Linked DNA regions of Cohaesibacter sp. ES.047. Each later gene encodes a partner of the first gene's protein in a complex. Links are inferred from orthologs where the notes say so. Each region holds a gene or a part of one and is shown on either strand. Other genes may lie near its edges.

Region 1 (3,233 bases):
CGGCCATCAAGCGCGCTTCGAGCAATTTTACATTGGCAGGAATGTCGTCGACGACAAGAATACGGGCAGACATCGGGTATCCTTAGAACAGGCAAGGTCAGGCATCACCAGCATAGGTGCGCACGGTTTCAATGAACTTGGCAACGGAAATCGGTTTTGACAAATATGCTTCGCAGCCGCCTTGCCTGATGCGGGCTTCGTCGCCCTTCATGGCAAAAGCAGTAACCGCCACAACCGGAATACTGCGCAAATCGTCATCTTCCTTGAGCCACTTGGTAACCTCAAGGCCCGACACTTCGGGGAGCTGGATGTCCATCAGAATAAGGTCAGGACGATGGTCTCGAGCCAGATCCAGAGCTTCAAGTCCGTTTCTGGTGCCTATCGTCTCATATCCATACGCCTCAAGCAAATCGAGGAACAGTTTCATGTTCAACTCGTTATCTTCGACAATGAGTATCTTCTTGCCCATGGTCCCCCGCCCTTGATATCCCGTGCGAACAACGGATCCCGCCCGCGCGAATAGATCTGGGTTTCTTCGTCAGATTCGCTATTATCGTCACAATTTTATATACAGATCAAACCTTTCAAAAGGACAAACAGGTCCAATGATCGCAAAACACTCCCTCCCCGCCATGGAAGAAGCCGAAGCATTGGCCATCGACGCACTCGGTTTCCTTTCGTCCGATGTAGAATTGATGGGCAGATTTCTTGCCCTCAGCGGCCTAGATCCATCGGACCTGCACCAAGTTGCTGCAGAACCTTCGTTTTTAGCGGCCATTCTCGACTTCATGCTGGTAGACGATGCACTCGTGCTAGCCTTTGCCAGCAACAAGGGCATCGCGCCGGAGGATATCGCCGCAGCCAAGGCGCGTCTGGATCCCATGAGCATGGCGACCACCGGCTCTTACTAGACACCACACCCAAATCCGGCCCCGGTTGGGGCAAATTGGCGAATCACCTTGCGAACCACACCATGAGCCCGTCACACACGTTTCTTTGCCGAGACTGTCTGCAGGATGGACAGGGAGCCCCACAGCGGTGCCCCCATTGTGGTTCGCCGCGCATGATCAAACACAGCGAATTGCGCACGCTCACGATCGCCCACATTGATTGCGACTCCTTCTATGCGTCGGTTGAAAAACGCGACAATCCAGACCTGCGCGATAAACCGGTGATCATCGGAGGTGCCCAACGAGGGGTCGTGGCAACCGCTTGCTATATCGCCCGCATTCGCGGTGTGAAATCTGCCATGCCAATGTTTCAGGCCAAAAAGCTTTGCCCCGATGCCGTGATCATTCGTCCCGACATGGCCAAATACAGCGCCGTCGGGCGACAAATTCGCGAGGCCATGCAATCCCTCACCCCGCTCGTCGAGCCGCTCTCGATCGATGAGGCCTTTTTAGACCTGACCGGAACGGAAAAGCTCCATCACGCCTATCCAGCCCTGACCCTTGCCCGGTTTGCAAAACGGATGGAGGAAGAGGTCGGCATATCGGTCTCGGTCGGCCTCAGTCACAACAAGTTCCTTGCCAAGGTCGCCTCGGACCTTGACAAGCCCCGGGGATATTCGCTCATCGGCAAGGACGAGACCCTGGCGTTCCTCAAGGACAAGCCCATTTCCATCATCTGGGGTGTTGGTGCGGTGTCTCAAAGAAAGTTGGCTGATGACGGCTATCACACCATCGGACAGCTGCAACAAGCCGACGAAACCGAGCTGGCCAAACGCTTCGGCTCGCTTGGCCTTCGTCTCGTCCGTCTCGCTCGTGGCGAGGACACACGCAAGGTATCCTCCCACTCCGAGACCAAGAGCATCAGCTCCGAGACCACCTTCAATCGCGATCTGAAAAGCGCCGATGATCTGTTGCCGATTCTACGGCGCCTGTCCGAGAACACAGCAAAGCGCGCCAAAAAGCAGGGGCTCGCCGGTCGGACCATCACACTCAAGCTCAAGAACCCGCAGTTTCGCTCCATCACCCGCAGCCGCTCTCTTCATGACCCGACACAGCTTGCGGATCGCATCTTCACCACGGGCAAGGACTTGCTGCTCAAGGAGCTGAACAACGAGACAAGCTTCCGGCTTCTGGGCATCGGACTGTCAGAACTTGAACCCGATCTCCTTGCAGATCCGCCGGATCTGGTCGATGAGAACGCCGGCAAACGCGCCAAGGCGGAAAAGGCGATGGACCGCCTCAGCGAAAAGTTCGGCGGCAAGATTGTCGAGCTGGGCTTGACACTGAAGGGGCATCTCAATGCCCCGCGGCCCGGAAGCGATCAGGTTGAGATTCACTCAGCTCAAAAGCCCGACGAAGACAGTGGAATAGACTAACGCCTTTAGTCACAATCACTTGCAGGGAAAAGCTCGAGTTCACTGATCTGAAAATCGAGCGCGTAGCCTTCAAAGCTGAACTGCATGTTGCCTGAGACACCATTGGCAAAAAGGGTGGTATTGACCTCATAGAGCGGGGTCATGTCCTCAGCCGAAGACGTGGACGGATAGTAGGCAAGCGTCACCGGCCACCCCTTAATGCCGACAAGAGCGGGATGAGGTACTTGTGCCGCGTCTTCAGCACCGGCTGCGACAAAAGGCGTGCCGATCGATGTCGAGACCTGAAAATACTCTCCCGGATCGTCCGCCCCGTCAAAGACATGGGCGGTAAAGACACGCTCTCCCGCCTCTGCGGCCGCGAGCAACTCTTTCATGTATGCTGCGGGAAACAGCACCGTTTCAGGCAGCTCGAATGCCATTTGCGAAGGTTGCGCCATACCGACCCTGATATGCCCGCCCTTTTTAACGGCAGCTCCGCGCTGCCTTAGCTGCGGTTGCTGATTTACAAGATGGCGCTTGAAGAAATCCAAGCCCTTCCCTTCGGGCTTCTCAAAGCTTGCCATCTGGATATCCTCAAGCGCGGTTGGCCCTTCGGACATCTCTGTCGATGTAACAAGCCGCTGGGTCGTGGCGTAGCCCTCACAGGCATTGCCTCTGAGCTCAAACACCATCCGACCATTGAGGGCAGCAACCGCTGCCGGCTTGGAAAGGGACATCGTCTCGTCGCCCAGATTGATGTCATAAATCACCCGGTAGGGTGCCAACGTCTGTTCGGCCTCATCGGCATGGACCAGACCAGTCCAACAACAGAGCAACAATCCAGCCGTTAAAACGATCCAGGATCGCGCAACAAGGGAAGCGAAAACGCTTTGCATCAAACCATGCCCAATCATCCAGAGGATCCCAA
Region 2 (3,101 bases), 4.0 Mb from region 1 along the record:
GGGCCGTGACGAACGATCAGGTCGGAGCGATGCGGCCCTTCAAGCGTGCGGCCTGCGCCGCGATCCCGGTTGCGCATCTGCGCCAGGATGCCGCGATAATGCTCTTCGCTCTCGATCGCCGGGCGCGAAAAAGCCTCGGCTTCCAGAATGCCTTCAAGCCCCACCAGAGCATTGGGAAAGGCCGATGACCCTTCGTTTGCATGCAGCAAATCAAGAGATCGGTTCAGGAGCGAAACCAATTCGGCCCTTGCGGTCGCGATGGCTGAGCCATATTCGGCCATCTGGGCCTCAATGCCATCAAGCCAAACCGTCTCGTGCGGGGCCTCTTCGAGCAGCCGATTGCGCTGGCGCATCGCTTTCTCGAACGCATTGACGCGGCTGCCATGGGTCTTGTCGATGGCCAGCACCATCCGGTCGAGCCACTTACGCCGCTCGGACGCTGCGCCCGTAAAATGGCTGTCCATCTGAGGGGTGAGCCAGATCACCGAAACATGGTCGCCAAGGCCTTCCGCCGATTTGCTCGGAGCGCCATTGATCCGGATGCGCCGTTGCATGGAGCCATCCGGGCTCGGTTGCAGGCCGGTTCCCAGTTTTGTCGGGCCAAAGGGCGTATCGATGGCAACGGAGACCGCCCAGCTGCCTGACGCCCCCTCGCGGGCGATGTCCGGATAGGCGACACGCCGGAGCCCGCGGCCCGGTGACAGAAAGGAAATGGCCTCAAGCAAATTGGTCTTGCCCGATCCGTTGGCTCCGGTCAGGACGACATGCCGACCAGTAAGGGCCAGCGACAGGGTGGGATAGTTGCGATAGTCGGTCAGGCTGACAGATCGAACCGAAACCCTGTCGACAGGCGCATCGTCCTGCGTCAGAAAGGCGGCGGCTGAAGGCGTATCTGTCATGCGTGCGAACCAGTCCCTGTCTGTTGCCTGCCTTGTGCGGCTTTGAGTCAAAAAGGGCATTTCCGAAGAAATGCCCATGGAAACGCTCCATCTGATCGTGATGTCGTCGGAGCGGATCCGATCACACGCGCATCGGCATCAGCACATAGAGCGTGTCATTGTCACCATAGTCCTGAATGAGGGTCGGCGAGCCGGAATCAGCCAGTCGGAATTGCGCGCTGTCGCTTTCCAGCTGGTTGGTGATGTCCAGCAGGTAACGGGCATTGAAGCCGATTTCCATCGGTTCGGAATCATACTCCACTGCCAGCTCGTCGGTTGCCGTGCCCGAATCGGGGTTGGAAACAGAGAGCACCAGACGGCCAGACTCGACACTCAGCTTGACCGCGCGGCCCCGTTCGTTGGACACGGTCGCCACACGATCAACCGCTTGGGCAAACAGGGCATTCTCGACCTTCATGGCCTTGTCGTTGCCTTTTGGGATGACCTTTTCATAGTCCGGGAAGGTGCCGTCGATCAGTTTGGACGTCAGCACGACCGGCCCGATCGTCAGGCGGATTTTGGATTCGGATAGCTCGACCGCAATGTTTGCTTCGGGGTCTTCAATCAGCTTCTGGACTTCCGAAACGGTCTTGCGCGGCACGATCACGCCGGGCATGCCAGCAGCCCCTGCCGGAGCGGGCAATTGAGCTTGTGCCAGACGGTGACCGTCCGTGGCCACAGCGCGCAACAGCTGGGTGCCGTCGACCTCAATGCTGTGCACATAGATGCCGTTGAGATAATAGCGCGTTTCCTCTGTCGAGATCGCGAACTGCGTGTGATCGATGAGTCGCTTGAGATCAAGCGCCTTGATCGTGAAGGTGTGGCTGAACTCTCCGGCCGTGATGTCGGGGAAGTCCGTTACCGGCAGGATCTGCAAGGTGAAATGCGACCGACCGGCGCTGATGGCAAGGGACGTCTGATCTTCGTTCGTCTCAAGAGTCACTTCCGAGCCGTCGGGCAATTTGCGAACGATGTCATAGAGCATGTGAGCCGGGACGGTGGTTGCGCCCCCTACTTCAACCATGGCCGGCGCTGTTTCCAGCACTTCCAGATCGAGGTCGGTTGCCTTGAAGACCAGATCTCCCCCTTCGGCTCTGAGGAGCACGTTGGAGAGGATCGGAATGGTATTCCGTCTCTCTACCACCCGATGGACATGGTTCAGCGACTTCAAAAGGGTTGCCCGCTCGAGAGTGACTTTCATATCCCTAAATTCCCTACTTCATTACAATCAATACGCGTTCCCGAACCAGATACCGGCAAGTGCGGGGACGCAACTTTGAACCGAATGGCCGGATATGGCAAGGGGATCGGCTCAATTACTGAGCCGATCCCCTCAAATTTCTCGCACTTATCAGCGCTATTTTTCGGTGCAGTCTCAAGGGATGCCTGAGGGCTGCTGCTGATGTGCCGATTTGCTACTCGGCGATGTTCCGCTTCAGCATCTCGATTTCCTGCTGCAGGGTATTGTCAGATCCTGCGAGCTCCTCGATCTTGCGCACGGCATGCAGAACCGTCGTGTGGTCGCGACCGCCAAACCGCCGACCGATTTCCGGCAGGGAGCGTGGCGTCAGCATCTTGGACAGATACATCGCGATCTGGCGCGGACGCACGATCGTGCGGGTCCGGCGAGAAGACAACAGGTCAGAGCGTGACACATTGTAATGCTTGGAAACAACGCGCTGGATATCCTCGATACGGATGCGGCGCGGCTCTTTCGAGCGGATCAGATCCTTCAGTGCCTGCTCGGCCATCTCCACCGAAATCGGAGCGCCGGTCAGTTGATTGTGTGCCATCAGGCGGTTGAAAGCACCATCAAGATCCCGTCCATTCGAGCGGATGATGCCGGCCACATGGTCAAGCACCAGCTCGGGAATGGCCAGATTCGGATCCCGGCGCGACGCCTGCTGGGCACGATCCGTGAGGATCGAGCGCCGCAGTTCCTTCTCAAGGGGCTGCAATTCGCTGACCAGACCACCGGCCAGACGCGAACGGACGCGTTCATCGAGGCTTTCCAGCTCGACCGGCGGGCGATCAGCCGCAACCACCACCTGACGGGCGCCGTCGATGAGGCTGTTGAGCGTGTGGCAGAATTCCTGCTGGATCGACTTGCCCTGCAGGAACTGCAGATCGTCGATCAGGAGAATATCGATGTCGCGCAATGTG

What was found.
Region 2: the proteins of CPH65_RS21075 (region 1) and dnaN are in contact, whole or in part, in a solved structure (PDB 1OK7), measured with the Escherichia coli proteins. The link is inferred for Cohaesibacter sp. ES.047 from one-to-one orthologs.

Annotation. Positions count from the first base shown.
Region 1 is NZ_LT907844.1:4,602,455-4,605,687, forward strand. The notes cover bases 241-3,149. They hold CPH65_RS21075 (DNA polymerase IV), read left to right. Parts: upstream 241-973; coding sequence 974-2,326; downstream 2,327-3,149. Other genes in these bases: CPH65_RS21065 (response regulator), read right to left, coding at 241-469; CPH65_RS21070 (DUF3572 domain-containing protein), read left to right, coding at 633-911; CPH65_RS21080 (EipB family protein), read right to left, coding at 2,332-3,149. In the rest of the region: CPH65_RS21060 (PleD family two-component system response regulator), read right to left, coding at 1-73; more of CPH65_RS21065, read right to left, coding at 98-240; more of CPH65_RS21080, read right to left, coding at 3,150-3,233. UniProt on the Escherichia coli protein: Poorly processive, error-prone DNA polymerase involved in translesion repair and untargeted mutagenesis. Copies undamaged DNA at stalled replication forks, which arise in vivo from mismatched or misaligned primer ends.
Region 2 is NZ_LT907844.1:599,282-602,382, reverse strand. What follows is about bases 81-2,857. They hold dnaN (DNA polymerase III subunit beta), read right to left. Parts: upstream 2,140-2,857; coding sequence 1,021-2,139; downstream 81-1,020. Other genes in these bases: dnaA (chromosomal replication initiator protein DnaA), read right to left, coding at 2,354-2,857; recF (DNA replication/repair protein RecF), read right to left, coding at 81-977. Also shown: more of recF, read right to left, coding at 1-80; more of dnaA, read right to left, coding at 2,858-3,101. UniProt on the Escherichia coli protein: Confers DNA tethering and processivity to DNA polymerases and other proteins. Acts as a clamp, forming a ring around DNA (a reaction catalyzed by the clamp-loading complex) which diffuses in an ATP-independent manner freely and bidirectionally along dsDNA.